Regions from separate parts of the Streptomyces monticola genome, predicted to be linked through region 1. Evidence: riboswitches for the same ligand, from Rfam matches in the RefSeq annotation. Region 1 holds a riboswitch; each other region holds the start of a gene.
The links. Region 1 has a riboswitch for cyclic di-AMP ahead of ACFQVC_RS37520 (transglycosylase family protein). Riboswitches for the same ligand answer to the same signal wherever they lie in the genome.
Positions count from the first base shown of each region.

Region 1 (7,574 bases):
TTGTTGTAGTACTTGGCCGCGTCACGGGCCATGTCCTCGACCTCGCCGATGGTCTCGGCGCCGGCGAAGCCACCGCCGACGAAGACGAAGGTCAACGCCTTGCGGCGGACTTCCTCGTCCGTCGTGGAGTCGGCCTTGTCGAGCTGCTCGAGGACGTGGTTGCGCAGGCCGATGGCCTCCTCGATGCCCTTCATGCCGATGCCCTGCTCGGCGAGGCCGGGGATCGGGAAGGTGCGCGAGACCGCGCCCATGGCGATGACCAGGTAGTCGAAGGGCAGCTCGTAGGCCTCGCCGACGAGCGGCGCGACCGTGGCGACCTTGCGGTCCTGATCGATGGTGGTGACCCGGCCGGTGAGGACCTCCGCCTTGGGAAGCACACGTCGCAGGGGTACGACGACGTGGCGCGGGGAGATGCTGCCGGCGGCGGCTTCGGGGAGGAAGGGCTGGTACGTCATGTACGAGCGCGGGTCGACGACCGTGACGGTCGCCTCGCCGTAGCGCATCTTCTTCAGAATGCGTCGAGCTGCGTACAGGCCTACGTACCCACCGCCTACTACGAGGATCCTGGGACGCTCCGTGGTGCTCATGCCATCGAGTATCCACCCCTTGGTCGAGGGTCGCTCGTGAGCCCCTTCACAAGGGTCTGTACACCCTCTGCTACACTGCGCGGCCCACGTGACTCACCTCATGGCCACGCGAGGGAACCATGGGGCCTGGCGGGACCGTTGAGACCCGTGCTGAGCTGCCACTCCGGGTCCGGTCGGCACTGGACCACCGCCCCGGTTCATCCGCCCGTCACACCCCGGGAACGATCCGGAATCAGTGACTCCGCCCGGTAGCGCTCCCCGATTCGGGCTCAAGGGCCGTCACATACCCCCATCAGGCCGTTTTTCCTTGTGAAGAACTTCACGAAGTTCTTGTGGAAAGCGGGCCGGAAGTCCCGCTTCCGGCCCGCCGCACCGCTTCTCCGGCCCCGCTCGCCTGCCCGGCCCGCCCCCGCTGTGCCCGTTCTCAGGCCAGGGACCAGGCGATCCCGTCGAGGATGTCGTGCTCGCTGACGACGACCTCGGCGGCGTCGATCCGCTCCATGATCGCGAGCAGTACGAGAGCACCGGAGCCGATCACATCGACCCGGCCCGGGTGCATCGCCCCGATCGCGGCGCGCTCGGCGTGCGTCGAGCTCAGGAGCCGCTTGGTGATCTCGACGACCTGCTCATAGGGGATGCGCGCGTGGTGGATCGCGGCGGAGTCGTACTCCTCGAGGCCGAGCGCGATCGCGGCCACCGTGGTCACCGAACCCGCGAGCCCGACAAGGGTGCGGGCCTCGCGGAGCGGCACGGTCTCCTCGGCGAGGTCGAGGGCCGCCTCGATATCGGCCCGGATCCCGCCGGTCTCCGCCTCGCTCGGGGGGTCGCTGACCTTCCCGTCGTGGACGAGATGGCGCTCCGTCATCCGTACGCAGCCGACGTCCACGGAGCGGGCGGCGCGGACGCTGTCGGTGCCGACGACGAACTCCGTGGAGCCGCCGCCGATGTCGACGACCAGATACGGCTGGGCCAGGTCGGTGCGGCCCGTCAGCTCCTTGGTCGCACCGGTGAAGGAGAACTGCGCCTCCTGGTCACCGCTGATCACCTCGGGCTCGACGCCGAGGATGTCCACGACACCGCGCACGAAGTCGGCGCGGTTCTCGGCGTCGCGCGAGGCCGAGGTCGCGACGAAGCGGATGCGCTCCGCACCGAGTTCCTTGATCACGTCCGCGTACTCGCGGCAGGCCGCGAAGGTGCGCTCCAGGGCCTCGGGCGCGAGCCGTCCGGTCCTGTCGACGCCCTGGCCCAGGCGGACGACGGTCATGCGCCGGTCCAGGTCGAGGAGTTCCCCGGTTCGGGGGTTCGCGTCGGCTACGAGGAGGCGAATACTGTTCGTGCCGCAGTCGATCGCGGCTACCCGGGTCATGGGTGGGGGCTCCTGTTCGTGGTCTTGTGCGGCGCCGTGTCCTGGGGGCTCTGCCCCCAGACCCCCGCTCCTCAATCGCCGGAGGGGCTTGTATGGGAGGGCACGCACGAACCCTTGCGCCACCACTCGGGCAGCATCGCCACGGCCTCGTCGCCCAGGGGGTTCACGCCCGGGCCCGCGGCGAGGGAGTGCGCGACCAGGACGTGCAGGCACTTCACGCGGTCAGGCATGCCGCCGGCGCTCGGGAAGCCGGAGAGCTCCTCGATCTCGTCGCGGCGGCGGATGTAGTCCTCGTGGGCGGCGCGGTAGGCCGCGGCGAGCTCGGGGTCGACGGCGAGCCTCTCGGTCATCTCCTTCATCACGCCGTTGGCCTCGAGGGTGCCGATCGCCGAGGCGGCCTTCGGGCACGTCAGGTAGTACAGCGTCGGGAAGGGGGTGCCGTCGGGAAGCCGCGGGGCCGTCTCCACCACGTCCGGCTGACCGCACGGGCAGCGGTGGGCGATGGCCCGCAGGCCGCGCGGCGGGCGGCCGAGCTGCTGCTTGAAGGCCTCGACGTCGGCGTCGGTGGGCTCGGTGCGCGGGGTGGAGGGCGGGGGCGTTTCCATGCCGGTGCTTATGTCTTTCGGTGAGTGTTGTACGACGGCGTCAGTCGTCGGTGCTGCTGCGGTCCGCCTTGTCGACGCCGTCGAAGAGGTTGACATACCAGGCACGGTCGGCCGCGCCCCGGTCGGTGCGGCGCCGGGTCTCGGCGTCCGGGTCGAGCACGGTGAAGCCGGTCTCGCCGGGCAGCTGCATGTGCAGGCGCTCGCGGGCCTGGCGCTCCACGTACGCGGGGTCCTGCCAGCGGGCCTTCGCGTCGCGCAGCTCCTCGGTCCGCTCCCGGGCGTCGGCCAGCTTGCGCTCCTGCTCCTGGATGTCGGCACGCTGGGCGACGTACTGCCTTATCGGGTACGCGAGCGCCACGATCAGCGAGCACAGGACCAGGGCGAGCAGGGCCGCGCGGCCGGTGAGCCGGGAGCGGCGGGCCTGGCGGCGGGTCTGGGAGCGGTAGACGCGGGCCGCGGTCTGCTCGCCGAACAGCCGCAGGCGTGTGGCGGTGGAGAACCGGTCACGGTCCTTCTTCGCTGCTGCCACGACTGACCCGCCTCCCCGATACGCGCGTACGTCCCCGCACACGGTACGGGACCGAGTGCGGGGACGTACGTAACCGGGCTTTCTACGGGCCCCAGGGGCTGTGTCAGCCCTTGAAGCGCGGGAAGGCCGAGCGGCCCGCGTACACCGCGGCGTCGTCGAGGATCTCCTCGATACGGAGCAGCTGGTTGTACTTGGCGACGCGCTCGGACCGGGCCGGGGCGCCGGTCTTGATCTGGCCGCAGTTGGTGGCGACGGCCAGGTCGGCGATGGTGACGTCCTCGGTCTCGCCGGAGCGGTGGGACATCATGCACTTGTAGCCGTTGCGCTGGGCCAGCTCGACGGCGTCCAGGGTCTCGGTCAGCGAACCGATCTGGTTGACCTTGACCAGGAGGGAGTTGGCGGAGCCCTCCTCGATACCGCGGGCCAGGCGCTCCGGGTTGGTGACGAAGAAGTCGTCGCCGACGATCTGGACCTTGCTGCCCAGCTTGTCGGTGAGGACCTTCCAGCCCGCCCAGTCGTCCTCGTACAGCGGGTCCTCGATGGAGACGAGCGGGTACGCGGAGACGAGCTCCTCGTAGTACTCGGTCATCTCGGCCGCGGAGCGGTCCTTGCCCTCGAACTGGTACTTGCCGTCCTTGTAGAACTCGGAGGCGGCGACGTCCAGGGCGAGCGCGATCTGCTGGCCGGGCTCGTAGCCGGCCTGCTTGATGGCCTCGACGATCAGGTCGAGGGCCTCGCGGTTGGAGTCCAGGTTCGGGGCGAAGCCGCCCTCGTCGCCCAGGCCGGTGGCCAGGCCCTTGTCCTTCAGGACCTTCTTGAGCGTGTGGTAGACCTCGGTGCCCCAGCGCAGGGCCTCGGAGAAGGACTCCGCGCCGATCGGGGCGATCATGAACTCCTGGATGTCCACGTTGGAGTCGGCGTGCGAGCCGCCGTTCAGGATGTTCATCATCGGCACCGGCAGCAGGTGCGCGTTGGGGCCGCCCAGGTAGCGGAAGAGCGGCAGGTCGCTGGCCTCGGAGGCGGCGTGGGCGACGGCGAGCGAGACGCCGAGGATGGCGTTGGCGCCGAGCGAGCCCTTGTTGTCGGTGGCGTCCAGGTCGAACATGGCCTGGTCGATCAGGCGCTGCTCGGTGGCGTCGTAGCCGACCAGCTCCGGGCCGATCTGCTCGATGACGGCGAGGACGGCCTTCTCGACGCCCTTGCCCTGGTAACGGTTGGGGTCACCGTCACGGAGTTCGATGGCCTCGAAGGCACCGGTGGAGGCACCGGACGGAACGGCAGCACGACCCGTGCTGCCGTCGTCGAGGCCGACCTCGACCTCGACCGTGGGGTTGCCTCGGGAGTCCAGGATTTCCCGGGCTACGACGACGTCGATGGACGGCACGAGCATCTCCTTCTGGGATGTGACGCATAGGGGTGGACGCACTTTGTGCGTGCGCCGCGGTCTGCATGGCCTTGCGTCTCCCGAGCCTAACCGCCCCGACGGCTTCGGCCAGCCGACCGCCCGTCCCCTGGGACGAAAAGAGGCCCGAAGGCCCGCAGTGCGGGGCAAAAGACCTCGTTGCCGACCTCTTTATTACTGGGCAGTAGTCACAGAGTGGACAAATTCACGAGCGCCTTCCGGCCCGCGTTCGAGGCGCGGGCGTCCGGACATGACCCCGCCCCGGCGCGTACGGGGGAATGCGCGCCGGGGCGGGGTGTGGGGGGGATGTGACCGCGGTACGGGCCGCGCGCCTGGCCTGGCCGAGTGGTGGTGGGGGTACTGCTCGGCCGGCCGGGCGACGCGTACCGGCTGCTTCAGGCGTGGCCGCCCGCTTCAGGCGTGGCCGCCCGCTGCGGGCGCGGCTGCCCGCTTCAGGTACGGCTGCTTACTTCAGGTGCAGCTGCTGGCCCGGGAAGATGAAGTCGGCGTCGTCGATGATGTCCTTGTTCAGCTGGTACAGCTTCTGCCAGCCGCCCTTGACGCCTTCCGCCTCGGCGATCTTCGAGAGGGTGTCGCCGGTCTTCACCTTGTACTCGCCGTCACCCTTCTCGACCTTCTTGCCGGTCGGGGTCTCGACGGTCTTCTTCGGGGTCTCGGCCTTGGTGCTGGGGGCCTCGGTCTGCGGAGCGGCCTGCTGCTGCGGCGCCGACTTCTGCTCCTGCTGCTGCGGGGCGGACTCCTGCGCGGGGGCGCTCTGCTGCTGCGAACCGCCGCCGCTGTACGCGGCGTTGGACAGGCCGGTGCCGCAGTTCGGCCAGGCGCCCTTGCCCTGACCCGCGAGAACCTTCTCGCCGATCTCTATCTGCTGGGCCTTGGAGGCCTGGTCGGCGGTGGCGGCGTACTTGGTGCCGCCGTACGCGGACCAGGTGGAGGCGGAGAACTGCAGGCCGCCGTAGTAGCCGTTGCCGGTGTTGATCGACCAGTTGCCGCCCGCCTCGCACTGTGCGACGGCGTCCCACTCGGAGGAGGTGGCGGCGGAGGCGGTGCCCGCGGTCATCAGCGGCGCGGCGACCGCGGCACCGGCGACGCCGGCGACGGCGACGGCGCGGCCGGCCTTCTCGGCCTTGGTCATACGACGGTGCTTGCCCTTGCCGGAAAACAGCATGGAGATATCCCCTCACCGACGCCTGCGAGGTGAGCTGTCGGGTTCGGGCCAAGTGAGTTGCCCGGCCACCGGGTACGTCGTGGACGTACCGGCGGCTTCACCCCAAGCCGGTCCGCGCGTCTCTCAACGTGCGGCCCCGGCACAAACCTTGGGTCCCCCGCTCCTGCCTACGGCGCTTTACGCGACGACTGTGCCCAAGAGCCGCCGGCAGGATTCGGCGTGACGGCCATCGGGGCCCGCCAGTGGCGAGCGGTCACGACCGTAAACATGCGATCGGCAGAAATACAAAGACGATCTGGGCTGATGAGACCCATCTCTCACCGGGGCCGATGTCTCTTTATTACGGACATTCACCGCGGAGCGATGTCCGAACTGCCGTTATTTTCCGGTCAGATCAAGGTGCTGACCGGGAAGGATGAGATCCGGGTCGCCGCCGACGGTCTTCTCGTTGGCGGCGTAGAGAGCGGGCCAGCCGCCGTCGACGCCGCGGCTCGCGGCGATGGCCGAGAGGCTGTCGCCGGGGCGGACTTCATAGCCGCCCTCGCCGCCGTCGCGGGAGTCGTCGCCGCGCGAGGCGTGCCGGCCCGACGAGTTGCCGTCGCGACCCTCGTCCGGACCCTCCGGGGCGCGGTCGCCGCGGTGCCGACCCTTGCCGTCTTGATGTGAGTTGTCCGGTTTGCCCGCGCCCTCGTCGTGACTCTTGTCTCCCGATTCATCCGGAGTGTCGGTGGACGGCGGAGTCGTGGGCTGTTCGGTCGGCGCACCGGAGGAGGGGGCGCCGTCGGACGGATCGTCAGCTGACGGGGCGTCGGTGGGCGGCTCGTCGGTGGGGTGCTCGTCCGCGGGCCGCTCGTCCGACGGACGCTCGCCCGATGGCGACTCCGGCTGCGGCGACTGCGTCCCGTCCGGCTCGGAGGGCCCGGTCTCCGTCTCACCCGGCGCGGGCTTCTCGGGCGCGGGCTTCTCGGACCCCGGGTCGGTGGGCGTGGGCGTCGGCGTGGGCTCCGCCGGAGCCTCGGTCGCCAGGCCCGCGACCGGGGCGCAGGTCGGCCAGGCCCCCGGCCCCTGCTCGGCGAGTACCTGCTCGGCGACGGCTATCTGCTGGGCACGGCTGGCGAGGTCGGCGCTCGGGGCGTACTCGAGGCCGCCGAATTCCTCCCAGGTCGCCTGGGTGAACTGCAGTCCGCCGTAATAGCCGTTGCCCATGTCGGCGCTCCACACGCCGCCGCTCTCGCACTCGGCGAGCCGGTCCCAGGTGGCGGCGTCCGCGGCGCTCGCGCTGCCCGCGCCGAGCAGCGGGATGGCGATGGCCGATCCGGTGACGCCTGCCGCGACCACGAGGGCCGGAGCCTGGCGGGGGCGTCGGTGACGGCCGTTACCGGAGAGCATGCGGTTCCCTTTCGCGTGACTGCCGGCATGACTGCTGCCGTGGCTGCTGAGCCGACAGTGAACGTAGCGAGAGTCGAACGCTTGTCACAAGGCGATGCAGCGGAGATCACGTGAAAGTCACAGTCTTGACGCCCCGTCAGTTCTATGGCTTGTCACTCGGGGCCGAACTCGACCGGCAGCGTGCGCAGTCCACGCATGATCAGGCCGCCGCGCCAGCGCAATTCATCCGGTTCCACCGCAAGCCGTAGATCCGGAAGGCGGCGCAGCAGGGTCGCGAGCGCCGTCTGGCCTTCGAGCCGGGCGAGCGGGGCGCCGAGGCAGTAGTGGATGCCGTGGCCGTAGCCGAGGTGCTGGTTGTCGCGGCGGGCGAGGTCGAGGGTGTCGGGCCCGGCGAAGCGCTGCGGGTCGCGGTCGGCGGCGGCGAGCACCACCAGGACCGGGTCGCCGGCGGCGATGGCCTGGCCGCCGACCGTCAGCGGCTCGGTGGCGAACCGCCAGGTGGCCAGCTCG
Region 1 is NZ_JBHTCF010000026.1:6,329-13,902, reverse strand. Features, by position in the region: gene ACFQVC_RS37545 (NAD(P)/FAD-dependent oxidoreductase) at 1-587, opposite strand, end outside; gene ACFQVC_RS37540 (Ppx/GppA phosphatase family protein) at 1,012-1,953, opposite strand; gene ACFQVC_RS37535 (DUF501 domain-containing protein) at 2,025-2,558, opposite strand; gene ACFQVC_RS37530 (FtsB family cell division protein) at 2,599-3,087, opposite strand; gene eno (phosphopyruvate hydratase) at 3,191-4,477, opposite strand; gene ACFQVC_RS37520 (transglycosylase family protein) at 4,956-5,675, opposite strand; cyclic di-AMP (ydaO/yuaA leader) riboswitch at 5,680-5,860, opposite strand; gene ACFQVC_RS37515 (transglycosylase family protein) at 6,054-7,064, opposite strand; gene ACFQVC_RS37510 (cytochrome P450 family protein) at 7,217-7,574, opposite strand, start outside.

Region 2 (7,574 bases), on a different contig from region 1:
ACCTCGCCGCGCTGGGTCGCGGGCACCGCGGAGATGATCACGTCGTGCTTGACGCGCTTGGCCTCGGCGTCGAAGGAGACCTCGCCATTGGCCGTGCGCGCGAGCAGGCCCGTCGAGGACAGGAGCACCCGGCACGGGTCGTCGGCGACCTCGAGGGACACGGCCTGCGCGGGCGTGCCCGCGGATTCGAGCAGGACCGTGCGCCGGTCGGTGCCGAACTTCTTCGCCACGGCGGCCAGTTCGGAGGAGACCAGCTTGCGCAGCTCCTGGTCGGAGTCGAGGATCCGGGTGAGCTCCTCGATCTCCGCGTTGAGCTTGTCGCGCTCCGACTCCAGCTCGATGCGGTCGTACTTGGTGAGGCGGCGCAGCGGGGTGTCCAGGATGTACTGCGTCTGTGTCTCGCTCAGGGAGAAGCGCTCCATCAGGCGCTCCTTGGCCTGCGCGGAGTTCTCGCTGGAGCGGATGAGGCGGATCACCTCGTCGATGTCGAGCAGCGCGACGAGCAGGCCCTCCACCAGGTGGAGACGGGCGCGCTTCTTGCCGCGGCGGAACTCGCTGCGGCGGCGTACGACATCGAAGCGGTGGTCCAGATAGACCTCGAGGAGTTCCTTGAGGCCCAGGGTGAGGGGCTGGCCGTCCACCAGAGCGACGTTGTTGATGCCGAAGGACTCCTCCATCGGCGTCAGTTTGTAGAGCTGCTCCAGGACGGCCTCGGGGATGAAGCCGTTCTTGATCTCGATGACCAGGCGCAGCCCGTGGTTGCGGTCGGTGAGGTCCTTGACGTCGGCGATGCCCTGGAGCTTCTTCGCGCCGACCAGGTCCTTGATCTTGGAGATGACCTTCTCGGGGCCGACGGTGAAGGGCAGTTCGGTGACGACCAGGCCCTTGCGGCGCGCCGTCACGTTCTCCACGGCCACCGTCGCGCGGATCTTGAAGCTGCCGCGGCCCGTCTCGTACGCGTCCTTGACGCCGGAGAGTCCGACGATGCGGCCGCCGGTGGGCAGGTCCGGGCCCGGGATGAACCGCATCAGGGTCTCGAGGTCGGCGCCCGGGTGCTTGATGAGGTGGCGGGCGGCGGCGATGACCTCGCCGAGGTTGTGCGGCGCCATATTGGTCGCCATGCCGACGGCGATGCCCGACGAGCCGTTCACCAGGAGGTTGGGGTACGCCGCGGGGAGGGCGACCGGCTCCTGCTCCTGACCGTCGTAGTTCGGGGCGAAGTCGACCGTGTCCTCTTCGATCGACTCCGTCATCAGCGAGGTGGCGTCGGCCATCCGCGCCTCGGTGTACCGCATCGCGGCGGGCGGGTCGTCGTTGCCGAGGGAGCCGAAGTTGCCGTGGCCGTCGACCAGCGGCACGCGCATGGAGAACGGCTGGGCCATGCGCACCATGGCGTCGTAGATCGAGGCGTCGCCGTGGGGGTGCAACTTACCCATGACCTCGCCGACGACGCGGGCGCACTTCACATAGCCGCGGTCGGGGCGCAGGCCCATCTCGTTCATTTGGTAGACGATGCGGCGCTGCACCGGCTTCATTCCGTCGCGCGCGTCGGGCAGGGCGCGGGAGTAGATGACCGAGTATGCGTACTCGAGGAAGGAGCCCTGCATCTCGTCGACGACGTCGATGTCGAGGATCCTCTCCTCGAAGTCGTCCGGCGGCGGGGTCTTCGTGCTGCGGCGGGCCATCGCTGCTGCGGCTCCTTCACGTTCCTGTGCGGGGCAATCTCCAGTTCTGACGCGGACCATTGTGGACCGAGCCACTGACAACGCGGACCGCGACCCGTCCAATCCGCCCTCGCGAGGGCCTCAGAGCATCGCTTACGGCGTACCCGGAGGATCGCTCACGGCGTACCGGCACCGGGAACTTCGCCAGATGTCCGCGCGCTTGCATACAGTGACAGGACTGCCTTGACGTCTGCCATGACGACCGTCATCCGGGCACGTCACCGGCGCGCCATCCCCGTACGTCATCTCGCGATCGAAGGGACTTACATGCCCATGGGTCATACGGCCACGGCCGAGGCCGGCTCCGGCGGCCTGACAGCGACCGAGCACCGCCTCGCCAACGGCCTGCGCGTGGTGCTCTCCGAGGATCACCTGACCCCGGTCGCCGCGGTCTGCCTGTGGTACGACGTCGGCTCCCGCCACGAGGTCAAGGGCCGTACCGGCCTGGCCCATCTCTTCGAGCACCTGATGTTCCAGGGCTCCGGCCAGGTGAAGGGCAACGGCCACTTCGAGCTGGTGCAGGGCGCCGGGGGCTCCCTCAACGGCACCACGAGCTTCGAGCGCACCAACTACTTCGAGACGATGCCCGCCCACCAGCTGGAGCTGGCCCTGTGGCTCGAGGCCGACCGGATGGGCTCGCTGCTCACCGCGCTCGACGACGAGTCGATGGAGAACCAGCGCGACGTCGTCAAGAACGAGCGCCGCCAGCGCTACGACAACGTCCCTTATGGCACGGCGTTCGAAAAGCTCACCGCGCTCTCCTACCCGGAGGGCCACCCCTACCACCACACCCCGATCGGCTCGATGGCCGACCTGGACGCGGCCACGCTCGAAGACGCCCGGAACTTCTTCCGCACGTACTACGCGCCCAACAACGCGGTCCTGTCGGTCGTCGGCGACATCGACCCCGAGCAGACCCTCGCTTGGATCGAGAAGTACTTCGGCTCCATCCCGGGCCACGACGGCAAGCAGCCCCCGCGCGACGGCTCCCTGCCCGAGCGCATCGGCGAGGAGCTGCGCGAGGTCGTCGAGGAGGAGGTGCCGGCCCGCGCCCTGATGGCCGCCTACCGCCTCCCGGAGGACGGCACGCGCGCGTGCGACGCCGCCGACCTGGCCCTGACCGTCCTCGGCGGCGGTGAGTCCTCGCGGCTCTACAACCGCCTGGTGCGCCGCGACCGCAGTGCCGTCGCCGCCGGCTTCGGCCTGCTCCGCCTCGCGGGCGCCCCGTCGCTCGGCTGGCTGGACGTCAAGACCTCGCACGACGTCGAGGTGCCCGTGATCGAGGCCGCCGTCGACGAGGAGCTCGCCCGGTTCGCCGACGAGGGCCCCACGCCCGAGGAAATGGAGCGCGCCCAGGCCCAGTTGGAGCGGGAGTGGCTCGACCGTCTCGGCACGGTCGCGGGCCGCGCCGACGAACTGTGCCGGTACGCCGTCCTGTTCGGTGACCCGCAGCTCGCCCTGACCGCCGTCGGCCGGGTCCTCGACGTCACCGCCGACGAGGTGCGGGAGGTCGCCAAGGCCCGCCTGCGCCCCGACAACCGCGCGGTGCTCGTGTACGAGCCCGTGACCCCCGAAGACGGCGCAGAAGCCGACGGGACCGCCGAGCAAGCCGCACAGGAAGAGGAGGCGGCGAAGTGACCGAGCAGCTCGCCACCATGGAGTTCCACCCGCAGCCCCAGGCGGGCGCGGCCAGGCCCTGGGCGTTCCCGGCCCCCGAGCGCGGCGCGCTGCCCAACGGCCTCACGGTCCTGCGCTGCCACCGCCCCGGCCAGCAGGTCGTCGCCGTCGAGATCAGCCTGGACGCGCCGCTCGAAGCCGAGCCCAAGGGACTTGACGGCCTTGCCACCATCATGGCGCGCGCCTTCTCCGAGGGCACCGACAAGCACTCCGCCGAGGAGTTCGCCGCCGAGCTGGAGCGCTGCGGCGCCACGCTCGACGCGCACGCCGACCACCCCGGTGTCCGGGTCTCCCTCGAAGTCCCGGTCTCCCGGCTCTCGAAGGCGCTCGGCCTGCTCGCCGACGCCCTGCGCGCCCCGGCGTTCGAGGACAGCGAGATCAAGCGCCTCGTGCGCAACCGGCTCGACGAGATCCCGCACGAGATGGCCAACCCGTCGCGCCGCGCGGCCAAGGAGCTCTCCAAGGAGCTGTTCCCGGCCACCTCGCGCATGTCGCGGCCGCGCCAGGGCACCGAGGAGACCGTCGAGGCCATCGACGCCACCGCGGTGCGGGCCTTCTACGACGCGCATGTGCGGCCCGCCACCGCGACCGCCGTCGTGGTCGGCGACCTGGAGGGCACCGACCTCGACGCGATGCTCGCCGAGACCCTGGGGGAGTGGACGGGCAACACGGCACAGTCGCGCCCCGTCCCGCCCGTCGTCGCCGACGACACCGGCCGTGTCGTCATCGTCGACCGTCCCGGCGCCGTCCAGACGCAGCTGCTCATCGGCCGCGTGGGACCCGACCGGCACGACAGCGTCTGGCCCGCCCAAGTCCTCGGTACCTACTGCCTGGGCGGCACCCTGACGTCCCGACTGGACCGCGTCCTGCGCGAGGAGAAGGGCTACACCTACGGTGTGCGGTCCTTCGCCCAGGTGCTGCGTTCGGGCCCGGACGGCAGCGGCGCCTCCATGCTCGCCATCAGCGGCTCGGTGGACACACCCAACACCGGCCCGGCTCTGGACGACCTGTGGAAGGTGCTGCGTACGCTCGCGGCCGAGGGCCTCACGGACGCCGAGCGCGATGTCGCCGTACAGAACCTCGTCGGCGTGGCCCCGCTGCGCTACGAGACGGCGGCGGCCGTCGCGGGCACCCTCGCCGACCAGGTCGAGCAGCATCTGCCCGACGACTTCCAGGCGCAGCTGTACCGGCGTCTGGCGGAGACCGGCACCGTGGAGGCCACCGCGGCCGCCGTGAGCGCCTTCCCGGTGAACCGTCTGGTGACGGTCCTCGTGGGCGATGCCGCGCAGATCGCCGAGCCCGTGAAGGCGCTCGGTATCGGTGAAGTGACGGTTGTCACGGGCTAGTAGAAGCGGGCGACGGACCTCGGACCCCGGTGGTGTATGTGCCACCGGGGTCCCGTTATGTCCGAAATTTCAGGGTGGTTGAGGGTCTGCCCTGTGGCGTGCACTACAAAAGGCCCGTTGTGTTTGTGGTTTGAAAGATGTCCCGTTTAGCGTCGGTCCGGCTGTTCGTCAGCAATGCGCCGCACCCGCGGCACCGAACAGTCATCGCCGAGTCCCCGCATGGCGCGAGCCAGGGGAGCCGGGGACCCACTCAGTCCCTGGGGTGAATCGGAGGCCCTCCTGACCGGGGGCGTCCGTAGGAGACCTTCCTGCTCCGAACCCGTCAGCTAACCCGGTAGGCGAGAGGGAAGGAAAGGACACAGCCACTTCATGGCCTTCGCCCGTGCCACCGGGAAGCACCGCCGTCCGAACCGTCTGACGCGCAAGAGCGCCAACATCGCGGGCGTAGCCGCCCTCACCACGACCGGCGTCATCGGCACCCTTGCCTCCCCGGCACTCGCCGCGGACACCGCCGCCGCCGAAGACACCGGCATCAACCAGGCCGTCTCCGTGGGCGGTTCGCTCGCCGACCACATCGACGCCCAGGCCGTCGCCCAGCAGGAGGCCGCCGAGCAGGCCGCCGCGCAGAAGAAGGCCGAGGAGAAGGCCGAGGCCGAGGCCAAGCGCAAGGCCGAGGCGAAGGCGAAGAAGGAGCGCGAGGAGAAGGAGCGCAAGGAGCGCGCTGCCCGCGAGGCCGAGCGCAAGCGCCTCAACAGCTTCACCTCGCCGATCCCCGGCTCCTACGTCTCCACCGGCTACAAGACCGGCGGCGCCGTCTGGTCCTCCGGCAGCCACACCGGCATCGACTTCCACGCCGCGTCCGGCACCGCCGTGCACGCGGTCGGCTCGGGCACCGTCGTCGAGGCGGGCTGGGGCGGCTCGTACGGCAACAACGTGGTGATCAAGATGAACGACGGTACGTACACGCAGTACGGCCACCTCTCGTCCATCGGCGTCTCGGTCGGCCAGTCCGTCACCCCGGGCTCCCAGATAGGCCTCTCGGGCGCCACCGGCAACGTGACAGGCCCGCACCTGCACTTCGAGGCCCGTACGTCCCCCGACTACGGCTCGGACATCGACCCGATCGCGTACCTGCGCTCGCACGGCGTGAGCGTCTGACACGACGCCGCGTCAAGGAAGGCCCCTGGCACTCGCCGGGGGCCTTCCTTGTGTGTGGGGCCCCGGGGCGTGTTCTGGCCAAAAGATATCCATGGATTCCCGCCGCCCATCGGAAATTCAAGTGTGCTGCAATAGAGTCACTTCTCGGCGTCGCTGAACGAGCGTCAATCGACCGCGTTTCACGGGGATGCGGCGCGTATTTCAAGAGTCGGAGGTCCGGTCATGCGCATTCCCGCGCACTCGGTATGCACGGCCATCCGGGACGACATCGTCGCCGGTGTCTTCGAGCGTGGCAGCCGGCTCACCGAGGAAGTGCTCGCCCGCCGCTACGGCGTCTCCCGGGTCCCGGTCCGCGAGGCCCTGCGCACGCTGGAGGCCGAGGGCTTCGTCAGCACCCGCAGACACGCGGGCGCCTGCGTCGCGGAGCCAAGCGCGCAGGAGGCGGCCGACCTCCTGGAAGTCCGGCTGCTGCTCGAACCGCTGGGCGCGGCCCGGGCCGCGCAGCGCCGCACCGAGGCACATCTCAAGGTCCTGCGCGGCCTGGTGCGGCTCGGTCAGGAGCGGGCCCGCAGAGGTCACAGCGAGGATCTGCGCTCCCTGGGCGGCTGGTTCCACGAGACGCTCGCCCAGGCCTCCGGAAGCGCCGGCCTCACCGCCCTGCTGACGCAGATGCGCCACAAGATCGCCTGGATGTACACCGTCGAGCCGCAGGGCAGGGCGGTGGAGGACTGGGCCGAGCACGGCGCGATCGTCGACGCGGTGGCCCGCGGCGACGCGGAGCGCGCGAGGGCGCTGACCGCTCAGCACGCCGAGCGCTCGACGGCCGGGCACCGGCTGCGGTTTCCGGGTGACGGGGGCCGGGTGGGGCGGGTGATCGCGGTGAGGGGTTCGCAACATTCCGTAAACATGGCGAGCGGTCGAAATTAACAGGCGCCGTATACAAAGGGGGATATTCGGCGGGGGTATTTTTTGCTGCCCATTTCCTGTCGACGTCGGCGTGAATTTTGGTTGCGGATTCTTTTACCCCCTCCCCGCCCCTTCCCGAAAGTCCTCAGCGGACAGCTGCCCTCAATCGCCGGACGGGCTGATATATCAGCCCGTCCGGCGATCGCGGTGCGGGATGGCGGGAGGGGGAACAACGACAGGTGCCCCGCAGACCCGGGGGTCTGCGGGGCACCCGCTGAAGCGATTCGCCTGTTCAGGTCAGGCGGAGCCGTGGGCTCAGACGGTCTCGGGGAGCTCCTCGAGACCCTCCGCGACCAGCTTCGCCAGACGGTCGAGCGCGGCGTCCGCGCCATCGGCGTCGGAGGCCAGCACGATCTCCTCGCCACCCTGCGCGCCCAGGCCGAGCACCGCGAGCATGGACGCGGCGTTGACCGGGTTGCCGTCGGCCTTGGCGATCGTCACGGGGACACCCGCGGCGGTGGCCGCACGGACGAAGATGGAGGCGGGACGGGCGTGGAGGCCCTCGGCCCAGCCGACGTTGACGCGGCGCTCAGCCATGTGATGCTGCCCTTCAGGTTTCACTCAAGCCTTGTCTAGACCACTGTCTCATATCTCGACGGGTGCTCCGGCAAGTCTTTCGTCCGTACTCCCGCCGCCCTTCGGCCCTCCTACCTTGCATCGAGCCCGGCAGGCCCGCGACCCGTACCGGACCCTGCCGCGCACG
Region 2 is NZ_JBHTCF010000001.1:140,920-148,493, forward strand. Features, by position in the region: gene ACFQVC_RS00565 (DNA gyrase/topoisomerase IV subunit A) at 1-1,685, opposite strand, end outside; gene ACFQVC_RS00570 (M16 family metallopeptidase) at 1,992-3,362, shown strand; gene ACFQVC_RS00575 (M16 family metallopeptidase) at 3,380-4,747, shown strand; cyclic di-AMP (ydaO/yuaA leader) riboswitch at 4,943-5,103, shown strand; gene ACFQVC_RS00580 (M23 family metallopeptidase) at 5,117-5,905, shown strand; gene ACFQVC_RS00585 (GntR family transcriptional regulator) at 6,128-6,832, shown strand; gene ACFQVC_RS00590 (HPr family phosphocarrier protein) at 7,127-7,408, opposite strand.
Region 2: linked by a shared signal. The riboswitch ahead of ACFQVC_RS00580 (M23 family metallopeptidase) and the one ahead of ACFQVC_RS37520 (transglycosylase family protein) in region 1 are both predicted to bind cyclic di-AMP.

Region 3 (7,574 bases), on a different contig from region 1:
GCCGCAGATCCGCCGATCTCCGCCACGGCGACCCGTGAGAGCACACGGGGGACAGAGCCGGCTCCCGCGTGCCGTTCGGGAGGTCGGCCATGAAGGTTCTGCCCTTAGTACCGCTGGTACCGCTGCTCCTGCGCCGAGCAGGGCACCTTCTTCCAGTGCACCTCCTTCCAGCACTCTTTCCTCCAGCGCGCTTCCTCCCGGACCGATTCCTCCCGGACCGCCTTCTGCCCGCGCACCATCTGCGGCTCTCCGCCGAGCTCCTGAAGGCCACGGCACTCGAACTCGCCGTACTCGCCGGGCATGTGCTCCTGTATCCCTCGGGCATCGCGCAGGAGCGCCGGCCCGTGCCGGCCCGGCTCGACCCCTCCGGCAGCTCCCTGGACGCGCCGCCGCGCCGGCAGCTCGACCCGCCGCGTCTGCCGACCGCGACGGGCCACCGCCCGGTCGTCCTGCTGCACGGCTTCATCGACAACCGCTCGGTGTTCGTGCTGCTGCGCCGCACCCTGGCCAAGGAGGGCAGGCAGCATGTCGAGTCCCTCAACTACTCGCCGTTCACCGGCGACATCCGCGCCGCCGCCGAGCAGTTGGGCCGCCATATAGAGGACCTCTGTGAGCGCACCGGCCAGCCGGAGGTGGATGTCGTCGGGCACAGCCTCGGCGGACTGATCGCCCGCTATTACGCGCAGCGCCTCGGCGGTGACACCCGTGTCCGCACCCTCGTCACCCTCGGCACTCCACACGGCGGCACCAGCGTCGTACCGCTGATGAGCGCACATCCGATCGTGCGGCAGATGCGGCCGGACTCCGACGTGATCGCGGAGCTGCGGGAGCCCGCCCCCGGCTGCCGTACGCGGTTCGTGAGTTTCTGGAGCGACCTCGACCATGTGATGGCACCGCTGGAGACCGCCTGCGTCGACCACCCCGATCTGCTCGCGCACAACGTGCAGGTGAGCGGCATCGGGCATCTCGCCCTGCCCGTGCACCCGGCGGTCACCGCAGGAATCCGCCAGGCCATCGACTCCGACGAGGCGACGCGGCCCATGGCGGGCTCGGCATCAGTGGCCTGAGGACCGGCACCGGTCAACCCACCGGCGGCGACCCGGCTTCGCCCGGACCGCGGGCCGCACCGACTACAGGTCGTCGCGACTGCAGATCGTCGCGACTCCGGCATGTCGGGGCGCCCGGACGCCGCGACTTCGGCAGGTCGCGACCCCCGGGGGCGTCGGCGCTCCGGGCGGCTCGGTCACGTTCCGCGACCGGCACGTCGCCTTCCGATCACGCGGATCGCAGTCGAGACCTACGGCCGGTGTCCACACATCGCGGAGAATCGCCGAAATTCGTCGAACGCTTGTCGAACGCAGGGCCAAAGCTCTGCCCACAGTCCGCCGAAAGGCGGCCGATTGCCCGTTTCCTGAAGCCGGGAAACCTCCCGAAGATTGTCGGCGTCGCGTACCGCCGGGTACAGTCACCGCACTGCTCTGCCCCCTGCTGTCGAGGCGAAAGAGAAGTTGGTGAACGACCAGCACGGCCATGCCGCCGGTTACGACGGCTATTCCACCGGTGCCTTCGACACCACCTCTTTCGACGCCGACCCGCTCTTCGGCACGATGCCGGGGGCCGACACCGCGTACGACGCGGGGCACAGCGGCCAGTGGGACAACGGCCAGTGGAACGGCGGCCAGTGGTCGGCCGGGACGCACGAGACCTACGCGACCGGCGCGCACACCACACTCGGCCAGGACCCCTACGGCCAGTACGAGACCGGTGCCTACGACACGACCGCCATGTGGGCGACCGCCGGGTACCAGCAGCTCGCCGACATCCCGGCTCAGCCGGGACCGCAGTCCGCCGAGCAGTGGGACGCCACCGGCCAGTGGCAGACACAGAGCTTCGAGCAGCCCACGGGCCTCGAGCACGGCCAGTCCCTCCTCGAGACCGGCGCGTACGACGCCACCGCCTGGAACTTCGACGGCAGCGCGGCGACCGGCGCCACGGACACCACGGGTGCGTACGACACTGCCGGTGCGTACGACGCGTACGACACGACCGGCTCGTACGACACGACCGGCGCCTACGAGACCTACGGCGCGACGGCCTTCGACACCCCGGCCTTCGGCACGACGGTGTTCGAGCAGCCGGGCGGCGAAACCCCGCAGGCCGAGCCCGCGCAGGGCGAACAGCCGCACGCCGACGGCCGGTTCAGCGAGAGCGAGTTCGCCGGCGCCTCCGCGCCCGGGGACGACGGCCCGTTCCCGGACGAGGCCGACGGCGCGTTCGCCGCGGCCGGTCCGCGCGGCCGCAGCCGCCGCCGCGCCCCCGCCAAGCGCTCCGCGCTGCTCACCGTGGCCGTGCCGTCGGTGTGCGCGCTCGGTGTCGCGGGCGTCGCCGCCGCGTCGGTGGCCGGTGGCTTCGGCAGCGACCAGGGCGAGACGACGACGCAGGCCGCGCCCGACCCCGGCGCCGTCAAACCGGCCGCCGCCAACAACAAGCTGGACACCCAGCTCGCGAATCTCTCCGCGGACGCCGATGACTTCGCCGACCGCGCGAGCCGCACCCAGGAGCGGATCGACCTCAAGGAGCGCCAGGAGGCCGAGCGCAAGCGCAAGGCCGCGGAGGCGGCGCGCAAGGAGGCGATGCGGCCCAAGTTCGCGCTGCCGGTGAAGCAGCACGGGCTGAGCGCCTACTACGGCCAGGCCGGCATCAACTGGATGTCCGTGCACTCCGGGATCGACTTCCCGGTCTCCTACGGCACGCCGGTCCTCGCCGCGACCGACGGCACCGTACGCACCCAGTGGAACAGCGCCTACGGCAACATGGCGATCGTGACCGCCCCCGACGGCACGGAGACGTGGTACTGCCACCTCTCCAGCACGAAGATCCGCAGCGGGTCCGTGAAGGCGGGCGACACGATCGCGTACTCCGGTAACTCGGGCAACTCCACCGGCCCGCACCTGCACTTCGAGGTGCGCCCCGGCGGTGGCTCGGCCATCGACCCGCTGCCCTGGCTGCGCGGCCACGGCCTCGACCCGAACTAAGCGCTCCGCGGCAAGTTCGTTACGGCACCTGCGGGTGCGTCGTGGCTGGTCGCTCCCCCAAGCTCTCGGCTCCGCTCGAGCAGGGGGGACCCCCATCGCGGCGGAGCCGCATATCGACACAGCCCCGCGCCCCTTCGGGGCACGACTGACCGCACCGCACTTCCCCCGAGCCGAACCCGAACCCGCCGGAACCAGGGAGCGCCTCCCGCCTGGGCACGCCCCCTCGCTCGCCGACGGACAGGTCAGAGCTTCTCGACCGGTGCGTACCGCAGCAGCAGCACCTTCGGCTTGGGCTCGCCGAAGTCGATCGTCGCCCTCGCCTTGTCTCCCGCGCCCTCGACCGAGACGACCGTGCCGAGGCCGAACTGGTCGTGTGTGACCCGGTCTCCGACCGCGAGCGACACCACCGGCTTGTCGCCGGCGCGCCGGGTCGCGAAGCCCGAGGGGCCGCCGCGGGAGCGGGAGGAGGACAGCGAAGAGACCACGCCGGCCGCGGGGCCGCTCGCGCTCCTGGACGGCGGCGGGGCCATCGGGCCCGTGCGCTTCCAGTCCAGGTGCTGCTCCGGGATCTCCTCCAGGAAGCGGGACGGCGGGTTGTACGACGGCTGGCCCCAGGCCGAGCGCATCGTCGAACGGGTCAGATAGAGGCGCTCGCGGGCGCGGGTGATGCCGACGTACGCCAGACGGCGCTCCTCCTCCAGCTCCTTGACCTGGCCGAGCGCGCGCATGTGCGGGAAGACGCCGTCCTCCATGCCGGTCAGGAACACCACCGGGAACTCCAAACCCTTCGCGGTGTGCAGGGTCATCAGCGTGATGACTCCGCCGCCGTCGTCCTCGTCCGGGATCTGGTCCGAGTCGGCGACCAGCGCGACCTGCTCCAGGAAGTCCGCGAGGGTGCCTGTCGTGCCGGCCCCTTCGCCGTCGTCCCCGTGCTCCTGCTCGAATTCCAGGGCCACGGCGGCGAGTTCCTGGAGGTTCTCGATGCGGGTCTCGTCCTGCGGGTCGGTGGAGGCCTGCAACTCGGCGAGATATCCGGTGCGTTCGAGCACGGCCTCCAGGACCGTGGCCGGGCCCGCGCCGGACTCGACGATGGTGCGGAGCTCTTCCATCAGGGTGTTGAACCGCTTGACCGCGTTCGCCGAGCGGGCCGCCATTCCGTAGGCCTCGTCGACGCGCTTGAGTGCCTGCGGGAAGCTGATCTTCTCGCGCAGCGACAGCGCGTCGATCATCGCTTCCGCGCGGTCGCCGATGCCCCGCTTCGGGACGTTGAGAATCCGGCGCAGCGGGACCGCGTCCTCGGGGTTGGCGAGGACGCGCAGATACGCGAGGACGTCCCTGACTTCCTTGCGTTCGTAGAAGCGGACGCCGCCGACCACTTTGTAGGGCAGGCCGACGCGGATGAAGATCTCTTCGAAGACACGGGACTGGGCGTTCGTGCGGTAGAAGACCGCGACGTCTCCGGCCTTGGCGTCGCGCGCGTCCGTGAGGCGGTCGATCTCCTCGGCGACGAACTGCGCTTCGTCGTGCTCGGTGTCCGCGACGTAACCCGTGATGCGGGCGCCGTCGCCGGCGTTCGTCCACAGGTTCTTGGGGCGGCGGCTCTCGTTGCGCTCGATGACCGCGTTGGCCGCGCTCAGGATGGTCTGTGTGGAGCGGTAGTTCTGCTCCAGGAGGATCGTCGTCGCGTCGCCGTAGTCCTCCTCGAACTGGAGGATGTTACGGATGGTGGCGCCGCGGAAGGCGTAGATCGACTGGTCCGCGTCACCGACGACGCACAGCTCGGCGGGCTCGACCGCGGGCGATCCGTCCGGCAGCGGCGCACCGGTGCCGACCAGCTCCCGCACCAGTGCGTACTGCGCGTGGTTGGTGTCCTGGTACTCGTCGACCATCACGTGGCGGAAGCGGCGGCGGTAGTGCTCGGCGACGTCGGGGAACGCCTGGAGCAGATGGACCGTCGTCATGATCAGGTCGTCGAAGTCCAGGGCGTTGGCCTCGCGCAGCCGCTGCTGGTACATCGTGTACGCCTGGGCGAGGGTCTTCTCGAAGCCTCCCCCAGACTCCGTCTGGGAGGTGCCCCCAGCGGCCTGGCCGACGAAGGTCTCGTCGTCGATCAGTTCGTTCTTGAGATTGGAGACCTTGGCGCTGAAGGACTTCGGCGGGAACTTCTTCGGGTCCAGATCGAGGTCGCGGCAGACCAGGGCCATCAGGCGCTTGGAGTCGGCGGCGTCGTAGATCGAGAACGAGGAGGTGAAGCCGAGCTTCTTCGACTCGCGGCGCAGGATGCGCACGCACGCACTGTGGAAGGTCATCACCCACATCGCGTTCGCCCGCGGGCCCACGAGTTCGGCGACGCGCTCCTTCATCTCGCCCGCGGCCTTGTTCGTGAAGGTGATCGCCAGGATCTGGCCCGGGTGGACATTGCGCTCGGCGAGCAGATACGCGATGCGGTGCGTCAGGACACGGGTCTTGCCCGAGCCGGCGCCGGCGACGATGAGCAGGGGGGCGCCGGAGTGCACGACGGCCGCGCGCTGGTTGTCATTGAGCCCGTCGAGGAGAGCGGCCGGGTCCACCGCGGGGCGGGGGGCGCCGTCGCGGTAGTAGGCGTCGCGCGGCGGGGGCGCGTCGAAGCGCCCGCCGAAGAGGTCGTCCGAAATCTCCTCCGGAGCGTGCTCCTCGGGGGGTGGCGGGGGTCCCTCGGCCTTGGGCTGCAGGTCCGCCAGGAAGCTGTCGTCAAAGAGGCTGCTCATCGCCTACCGAGTCTAGGGCGCCCCACCGACAGTGGGTTCCGGGTTATCAAGACGGTATCCGCATGCTCACTCAGCGCTAAAGTCACGAAAATGTATCGGGCATATCGACCATCAACCTTCCCAGCGGCCACAGCGGTTGGCTAGCGTGCTCCGCGGGCTGCTCGTACCCCCACCGGCGAACCACGCCGGGAACGGGCGGCCTGCGCCGAGTCCGGAGCGCCCAGACGGCAACCCGGAGCCGGGGACCCACCTTGAACCTTGGGGTGAATCGGTCCCGTACAAGAGCACAACGTACGAGACCGTAGGGCAGCCCTTCCGAACCACCCGCCCGAACCCGACAGCTAACCCGGTAGGCGGCCAACGGAAGGAGCGCCTCCTTTGGCGTCGCACCGCAAGCCGCGGTCCAGGTCGGGTCTCATACGTACCTCCCAGGCCGTCGGCATCACCACCGCCGCACTCACCTCCGTGGCCCTGCTGTCACAGACCGCGGGCGCAGCCCCGGCCGAGCCGAAGCCCACGCTCGAAGAGGTCCAGAAGAAGGTCGACGACCTCTACCGGCAGGCCGGCGTGGCCACGCAGAAGTACAACGCCGCCAAGGAGCGCACCGACCAGCAGCGCGGCGAGGTGGACGGTCTGCTCGATCAGGTCGCCAAGCGCACCGACAAGCTCAACGACGCGCGCCGTGAGCTCGGTTCGCTCGCCGCCGCCCAGTACCGCAACGGCGGCACCTCCGAGACCGCGAGCCTGCTGCTCGCCGACGACCCGCAGCAGATGTTCGACCAGCGGCAGCTGATGAGCCGCCTCAGCGACCGGCAGAAGCGTGCCGTCGACGACTTCGAGGCGCTGCAGAACGAGGCCACCGAGAAGCGCGGCGAGGCGCAGAAGAGCCTGGAGACGCTGACCGAGGCGCAGAGCGACCTCAAGGAGAGCAAGCGGGCCGTGCAGTCCAAGCTCTCCGAGGCGCGGGAGCTGCTTTCGAAGCTGACCGCCGAGGAGAAGGCGCGGCTCGCGGCGATCGAGAAGAAGAAGGAAGAAGAGGCCAAGCGCAAGGCCGAGGAACTGGCCCGCAAGCAGGCCGAGGAGGAGCGGCAGCGCAAGGCCGAGGAGGCCGCGCGCCAGGAGCAGGAGGACCAGAACTCCGGCGGCTCCGACAGCGGCTCGGGCTCGGACTCCGGCTCCACCGACACCTCGTACGCCGCCAAGGCCGAGAAGGTGATCAGCTTCGCCGAGGCCCAGATCGGCAAGCCGTATGTGTGGGGCGCCACCGGCCCCGACTCCTACGACTGCTCGGGCCTGACCCAGGACGCCTGGAAGACCGCGGGCATTTCGCTGCCGCGCACCACCTGGGACCAGGTCGAGGTCGGCACCACGGTCAAGACCGCCGACGCCAAGCCGGGTGACCTGGTCTTCTTCTACGACGACATCAGCCACGTCGGCATCTACATCGGCGGCGGCAAGATGATCCACGCCCCGAAGCCGGGCGCGAATGTGCGCGTCGAGTCGATCTACTACATGCCGATCCACAGTGTGGTGCGGCCCGCGTAGAGCGCGCCCTCAGGACACTGAAATCGCGCCCTTAAGACGCGGAAATCGCGCCCTTGAGACGCGCAAATGACGAGGGGCCCGGACCGCTGCGGCGGTCCGGGCCCCTTCTCACGCGGTGGCCGCGGGCTATGTCCAGAGCGTCGCGATGAAGATGTTCACCGTGGTCAGCGCGCCGACCGCGATGAACATCCCCTTGTCCACCCGCTCCTCGTCACGCTTCACATAGACGAGGGCCAGGACGACGATC
Region 3 is NZ_JBHTCF010000011.1:149,570-157,143, forward strand. Features, by position in the region: gene ACFQVC_RS24720 (esterase/lipase family protein) at 90-1,067, shown strand; gene ACFQVC_RS24725 (M23 family metallopeptidase) at 1,512-3,035, shown strand; gene pcrA (DNA helicase PcrA) at 3,278-5,782, opposite strand; cyclic di-AMP (ydaO/yuaA leader) riboswitch at 5,990-6,154, shown strand; gene ACFQVC_RS24735 (C40 family peptidase) at 6,161-7,327, shown strand; gene ACFQVC_RS24740 (hypothetical protein) at 7,454-7,574, opposite strand, start outside.
Region 3: linked by a shared signal. The riboswitch ahead of ACFQVC_RS24735 (C40 family peptidase) and the one ahead of ACFQVC_RS37520 (transglycosylase family protein) in region 1 are both predicted to bind cyclic di-AMP.

Region 4 (7,574 bases), on a different contig from region 1:
GGAGAAGGAGAGCGGCCCGGCCCGCCACCAGACGGGGCGCAACAGCGGCGTGATCCACAGCGGGATCTACTACAAGCCGGGCTCCCTGAAGGCGCGGTATGCCGTGCGCGGCGCCGCCGAGATGGTCAAGTTCTGCGCGGAGTACGGCATCGCGCACTCCGTCACCGGCAAGCTGATCGTCGCCACCGACCGCGCGGAGCTGCCCCGTCTGCACGCGCTCGTGCAGCGCGGCAGGGAGAACGGCATTCCGGTGCGCGAGCTCGGCCCCGCGCAGATCTCCGAGTTCGAGCCGGAGATCAGCGGCCTCGCCGGTATCCATGTCGGCACCACCGGAGTGTGCGACTTCAAGGCGGTGGCCGCTCAGCTGGCACTCGGCTCGGGGGCGGACGTGCGCTACGGCGCGGAGGTCGTGCGCATCGACCGCCGCCCCGAGCGCGGGGTCGCGGTGCGCACGGCGGCCGGCGAGATCATCCGCGGCCGCGTCCTCGTCAACTGCGCCGGGCTGCAGTGCGACCGGGTGGCCCGGCTCAGCGGCGACGACCCAGGCATGCGGATCGTGCCGTTCCGCGGTGAGTACTACGACCTCGTCCGCCCCGGCCTCGTGCGCGGCCTGGTCTACCCGGTGCCGGACCCGGCCTTCCCGTTCCTCGGCGTGCACCTCACGCGCGGTGTCGACGGCAGCGTCCACGTCGGGCCCAACGCGGTGCCCGCGCCCGCGCGCGAGGGGTACGACTGGTCGGTCGTGCGCCCCCGCGATCTGGCCGACACCCTCGCCTGGCCCGGCACCTGGCGCATAGCGCGCCGCCACTGGAAGTACGGAGCGGGCGAGGTGCACCGCTCCCTCTCCAAGAGCGCCTTCACGGAAGCGGTGCGGCGCCTGCTGCCCCGCGTGACCGAGGACGATCTGCACCCGGCCGCCTCCGGAGTGCGGGCCCAGGCGGTGCTGCGCGACGGCACGCTGGTCGACGACTTCCTGATCCGCGAGGCGCCCCGCACGGTCCATGTCCTGAACGCCCCGTCGCCCGCGGCCACCGCCTCCCTGCCGATCGGGCGCGAGGTTGCCCGGCGGGCGCTTGCCTCACTGGAGGGGTGAGCGGCGCCCACCGCGCGCGTGCGGCGGGCAGCCGCCCCGCCCCCGCGCCGGGCGCCGTAAAATCACCCGTACTGTGTCTGATTTCTCCGCGCCCGAATCCGCGCCCATCCCCGACGACCGCGCCGCGGACACCGCTCCCGAGGCATCCCGCCGCAGCCGCCCCAAGGGCGAGCCCCGCTTCCCCGACGGCCCCGCGCCCGATCCGGCGGGCTCGCACCACGAGCGCCGGATCCGCAGCTTCCAGCCGCGCCGCAGCCGGGTCACCACCAGCCAGGCCGAGTATCTGCAGCGGCTCTGGCCCAAGTGGGGCCTGGACATCGACGGCCTCCGGCGGCTCGATCTGGACGAGATGTTCGACGGTCTGCCCGTCGTCCTGGAGATCGGCTTCGGCATGGGCGAGGCCACCGCGCAGATGGCGGGCGACGACCCGGCCACCGGGATCCTCGCGGTCGATGTGCACACCCCCGGCATGGGCAATCTGCTCGGCCTCGCCGACCGCAACGGCCTGACCAACATCCGGGTGGCCAACGGCGACGCGATCATCCTGCTCCGCGAGATGCTGCGTCCCCAGTCCCTCGACGGCCTGCGCGTCTACTTCCCCGACCCCTGGCCGAAGAAGCGCCACCACAAGCGCCGGCTGATCCAGCCCGAGTTCCTCACGCTCGCCGCGCCCTCCCTCAAGCCGGGTGCGCTCGTCCACTGCGCGACCGACTGGGAGCCGTACGCGGAGCAGATGCTCGAAGTGCTGACCGCGCACCCCGGCTACGAGAACACCCAGGAGGACGGCGGCTACGCCCCGCGCCCCGCCCACCGCCCCCTGACCCGCTTCGAGGGCCAGGGCCTCGACAAGGGTCACGTGGTCCACGACCTGCTGTTCCGCCGCACAGGCTGAGAGACCGAGCGAACGGGCCCGGCCGGACCCGGGCCCCAGCCACGGGCCGGCCCCGCACCCCCGTACCGCACGGGTCCGCCCCGCACCCCGTACCGCACGAAATCCGCCTCATCCCCAAGGCACCGTCGCGCCGACTGCGAGGCGCTCGTTAGGGTCGGGGCCGTGACCGTCTCGCCGCTGCCTCCGACTCCGCCCGGCGCCCCCGCCGGTCCGCGGACGGGCAGGCCCGCGCACTGGTGGCAGCGGCGCTCGGTCAAGGCAGGGGCGCTGATCACGCTGCTCGCGCTCTCCGGTCTGGTGATCCTGGCCCTGGTCAGGGAGCAGACCGGAACCGAGGGCTTCCTGGTCGGGCTCGGTCTCGCCGTACTGCCCGTGCCCCTGCTCATAGCCGCGTTCCGCTGGCTGGACCGTGTGGAGCCGGGCCCCTGGCGGAACTTGATCTTCGCTTTCTCCTGGGGCGCCTGCGCGGCCGCGCTGATAGCGATCGTCGCGAACTCCTTCGCGACCCGGTGGATAGCGACCGCCACCGCCGACCCGACGAGCGCGGACACCCTCGGCGCGACCGTGATCGCACCGGTCGTCGAGGAGCTGGCCAAGGCGGCCGCCGTCCTGCTGGTCTTTCTGTTCCGCAGACGGGACTTCACCGGCATCGTCGACGGCGTGGTGATAGCCGGGGTCACCGCCACCGGCTTCGCGTTCACCGAGAACATCCTCTATCTGGGCAACGCCTACGGCACGGACGAGGCCAGCGGCATCAAGGGCCTCGCCCTGGACTCGGTCACCGCCGCGACCTTCTTCGTCCGGATCGTCATGTCCCCCTTCGCGCACCCGCTGTTCACGGTCCTGACCGGGATCGGCTTCGGCATCGCGGCGCTCTCCGCGCACCGCCAGCGCGCCCGCCGGCTGCTGCTCCCGGCCGGCGGGCTGCTGCTCGCGATGGGGATGCACTCCATCTGGAACAGCTCGTCCAGCTTCGGCGACTACGGCTTCTTCGCGGTGTACGCGGCCTTCATGCTGCCCGCGTTCGCGCTGCTCACCTGGCTGACGATCTGGACCAGACAGCGTGAGCTGCGCACCATTCGCGCCGAGTTGCCCGCTTACGCCGCGGCCGGCTGGATCGGCCTGCAGGAGCCCTACGCCCTGTCCTCCATGCGGGCCCGCCGGATGGCCCGTGAGTACGCCGCGTACAACGGTGGTCCGGCCGCGGCCCGGGTCGTCGCCGAGTACGAGGCCTTCGTGACCTCGCTCGCGTTCCTCCGGCACCGGGGGCGCCGCGGCCGCGCGGGCGCGGAATTCATCGCCCGGGAGCGCGAGTTGCTGACCGAGATCTGGGCCCGCCGTGACGTGGCCCGCCCGGCCCTCGGCTACGCGGCCAGGGCGACGGCCCCACTCCCCATACCGCCGCCACAGCCGCACACGTACACCTACACGAACACGCTGCCGTATCCGCAGACGTACGCCTACAACCCCTACCGCTCAGGCTGAGGCCGCGGTGAGCTCCGCGATGTCCGCCTCGGTCAGTTCGAGAGCGGCGACTTCGAGGAGTGCGGGGAGCTGCCCGACCGTGCGGGCCGACGCGATCGGCGCCACCACGGTGGGCTGGGCCGCGAGCCAGGCGAGGGCCACCGTCGCGAGCTCCGCGTCGTGCGCGGCCGCCACCTTGTCCAGGGCGGCCAGGACCTTCCGGCCCCGCTCGGTGGCGAGGTGCTTGCCCGCGCCCTCGGCCCGCGCGCTGTCCACATCGGCGCCCGGCCGGTACTTGCCGGTGAGGAAGCCGGAGGCCAGGGCGTAGTAGGGCACGGCGGCGAGACCGCCCTTGGAGGCGACTTCCTGGAGCTCGCCCTCGTAGGTGTCGCGCGAGACGAGGTTGTAGTGCGGCTGCAGCGCCGCATAGCGGGCCAGGCCCTCGCGCTCGGCGAACTCCAGGGACTCGCGCAGCCGCTCGGGCGAGATGTTGGAGGCGGCGACGGCCCGGACGGTGCCCGCGCGGACCAGTTCGTCGAGCGTGGACACGATCTCCTCGACCGGCACCGACGGGTCGTCGTAGTGCGTGTAGTAAAGGTCGATGTAGTCGGTGCCGAGCCGGCGCAGGGACGCCTCGACTCCGGCCTTGATGGTGGCGGGAGCGAGACCGCGGAGCTCGGGGTGGGCGCCGACCTTGGTGGCGATGACGACATCGGAGCGGTTGCCGCGGGCGGCAAGCCACTTGCCGATCAGGGTCTCGGACTCGCCGCCCTGATTGCCGGGCACCCACGCGGAGTAGGCGTCGGCGGTGTCGATGAAGTTGCCGCCGGCCTCGGTGTAGGCGTCGAGCACGGCGAAGGAATGCTCCTGGTCGGCGGTCCAGCCGAAGACATTGCCGCCGAGTGCCAGCGGGAAGACCTCGAGGTCGGAGGAGCCAAGGGTGCGCAGAGAAGTCATACGGTGATCAACAACCGCCGCCTGCGGGGATATTCCGGACAGGAACCCGCAGGGGCCCGGACAGGACCCCGCAGGACGGCGCCGTTGAAGACATGCCTCACCTCACCGATGGCATGCCTTGGACCGACAGCCCTGACGTCGGGGGGTAGGCCGCCAGGACTGCCGGAATCCAGGTGATGTCAGGGGTTGAGGCCCTTGCTCTGCAGCCATGCCGCCGGGTCGACCAGCTCGCCGCCGGACTTGACCTCCAGGTGGAGGTGCGGCCCTGTGGAGTTGCCGGTGGAGCCGACACGGCCGATGACATCGCCGGTGGTGACCTTCTGGCCCACGCTGACGTTCATCGATGACTGGTGGTTGTACGCGATCTCCGTGCCGTCCTCGAGTTCGAGGACGGTGCGGTAGCCGTAACTGCCGGACCAGCCCGCTTCCTTGATGGTGCCGGTGTGCGTCGCCTTGATCGGCGTACCGGTCGGAGCGGCGAAGTCCAGGCCCGTGTGGTAGCCGGAGGCCCACATGGAGCCGGCCTGGCCGTAGGTGGTGGAGATCGTGTACGAGGAGAGCGGGAGCACAAAGCTCCTGGCCAGCTTGGCGAGGCGCTCGGCCTCCGCCTTGCGGCGGGCCTCTTCCTCCGCCTTGCGCTTGGCCTCGGCGGCCTTGCGCTCGGCCTCGCTCTGCTGCGCCGCGGCCTTCTCGGCGGCGGCCTTGGCGGCGGCGTCGGCCGCGGCGGCCTGCTCGGCGGCGGCCGCTTCGTCCTGCTTGGACTCGGCCTGCTGCATGATGCGGGTGCGCAGGGCCTCGCCGGCGTCGGCCGACTGGGCCTGCGGCTCGCCCCCGATCTCGGCGACCGGAGTGGCGGCGGATGCGGCGGTGGCCTGGGTGACCCCCGAGAACCCGGAGTCGTCACCGGAGTCCGAAGACCCGGAGTCGTCGGATATCAGCGAACCGACGCCCGGCAGCGACTCGGCCTCGGGCAGCGAGTCGGTGACACCCGAGAGGTCGGGCAGGGATATCGGTACCGGAGGACGGTCCTTGGCGGTCGCGATGCCGCCCGCTCCGACGGCGGCGATGACGCCGACGCCGAGGACCGTGGAGCTACGCGCGAAACCGCCGCGCTGCTTGCCGACGCGGTGCCTGCCACGTACGGGGCGAATGGACTCCTCGGTGGGGTTCCACTCTTCCCAGGGCTCCTCGTCGTAGCCGAACTCATGGTCGGCGTCCGGAACATACGAGGATTCGGCGGTCCTGCTTCGGCCAGACGGGGTCGCCACGGGGGCGCACTCCTTTCCTTCCTTCTCGCCTACCGGGTTAGCTGACGGGTTCGGAACAGGAAGGTTTCCTACGGGCGCCTCGGTGCCGTGACCATCTCTGCGGACTCCGCAGTGGACAGTCCCGGCGAAGGTGTCCGATTCACCCCAAGTTGGTGGTTCCCCGGCTCCCTTGCGGGATTAAGCGTGTGCGCACGGAGCCGACTCTTGTGACGGCTGGGACGACCGCGCTGCGTTATCGAACGTTAATAGACAGCGGTACCGGATTCCAAGCTGTTCCGGCTGATCGTTCATGGCTATGGCCAGGGCTTAATAGGACACGAGGGGGCGGAACCGGGCGAGTTGACCCGCGCTTACCGCGATTCTTTGGCCTCCCTTTTGCTGACGGTTCGTCAGTTGTTATGCGGAGGGCTGCTCTTCCCTCACTGAGGGTGAGGGTGCGGGCCGCCGTACCGCGAGCAGCGCCATGTCATCGGTCGTCCCACTGCCCCCGGTGTGCGCTCGTACCTCATCGGCCACAGTGGTGAGCAGAGCGTCGGGCTCGGCGAACATCCGGCCCCTGAGGCGCGCTGCCGGGTTGTAGAACGCGCCCTGCTCGTCACGCGCCTCGGACAGGCCGTCCGTGTAGAAGAGCAGCGTGGCCCCGCACGGAAAACCCGCCTCCTCCGCGTGGTCCGGCCAGGTCCCCAGGTCGCCCATGCCGAGCGGCAGCGCCGCCTGGGCGGGGCGCAGCACCCGCAGCACCCCGTCCGCGTAGAGCATCAGCGGCTCCGGGTGGCCGCGGTTGATGAGGCGTACGGCCTCCTGCTCGTGCGGCAGCTCCGCGAGCACCGCGGTCGTGAAGCCCTCGAAGGCGTCGAGGCCGTCGCGCCGGGTGCCCTCACGCGCGAGGGCCCGTTCCAGGCGCTGTGCCACCGCCTCCAGGGTGGCCTCCTGCTCGGCGGCCTCGCGGAAGGCACCGATCACGACCGCGACCGCCTCGACCGCGCCGAGCCCCTTGCCGCGTACGTCGCCGACGATCAGCCGGACGCCGTGCGGGGTGTCCTGCACCGCGTACAGGTCACCGCCGATGAACGCGTCCGCCTGCGCGGCCTCGTACCGCGCGGCCACCTCGAAGCCCCCGATCCGGCCATCGGGCTCGGGCAGCACGGCCCGCTGGGCGGCCTCGGAGATCTCCCGCGCGGAGGCCAGCTTCTCGCCCCGGTGGCGTACGACGACATTGATGAGGACGGCCAGGGCGGCCACGGTGATCACATTGACCAGTTCCGTGGCCTCCTGAGGGCGGCCGAGGGTGCCGTAGTGCAGCTGGAGGCCGAGGACGGAGAGCGAGGCGGCGATTCCGGTCAGCAGGGTGGCGGCGAGCCCGAAGAACGGAGCGGCGATCAGCGGCGCCGCCGAGAACAGCGGCGCGGCGGTGAAGCGGGGCGGCGTGAGCAGCGCGGAGATCAGGCCGACCACGACGAGCAGCACCGGCAGGGCGCGTACGAAGGAGTGCGCGTGCGTGAGGTGGGGTGCCTTCCGCTTTCCGTGCTCGTCCGGGTCCTCGCCCGCACTGCCTCCTGGCTGCCCCACCGGTATCTCCTGCCACATCCGCACCGCGGTGGCGGACCTGTGCCGCTCCCCACCCAGGGTTGACGCACCCGGGGCGGGGAGCGAGTCCTCAGCGGCCGTATGAGTTACCCGGCGGGTGCGTGCGAGCGCCCGGACCAGGCTCGCGGATCACATCCCGCACCGTCGCCCCCGGCACCGCAGATCGCCCTGCGGGCTCGTCCTCAAGCGCCGGACGGGCTGGATTTGCCAGCCACCCGCCACGGGCGAGCGACCCCACCGCCAGCGCGCAGGCCCCGCCCAGGGCCGCGAGGATCAGCCAGGTCAGTGCCGGGTTGCCGGTGCGCCGTGACAG
Region 4 is NZ_JBHTCF010000029.1:59,505-67,078, reverse strand. Features, by position in the region: gene lhgO (L-2-hydroxyglutarate oxidase) at 1-1,093, shown strand, start outside; gene trmB (tRNA (guanosine(46)-N7)-methyltransferase TrmB) at 1,167-1,985, shown strand; gene ACFQVC_RS39005 (PrsW family intramembrane metalloprotease) at 2,148-3,470, shown strand; gene ACFQVC_RS39000 (aldo/keto reductase) at 3,462-4,406, opposite strand; gene ACFQVC_RS38995 (M23 family metallopeptidase) at 4,586-5,674, opposite strand; cyclic di-AMP (ydaO/yuaA leader) riboswitch at 5,686-5,868, opposite strand; gene ACFQVC_RS38990 (PP2C family protein-serine/threonine phosphatase) at 6,071-7,243, opposite strand; gene ACFQVC_RS38985 (MDR family MFS transporter) at 7,332-7,574, opposite strand, start outside.
Region 4: linked by a shared signal. The riboswitch ahead of ACFQVC_RS38995 (M23 family metallopeptidase) and the one ahead of ACFQVC_RS37520 (transglycosylase family protein) in region 1 are both predicted to bind cyclic di-AMP.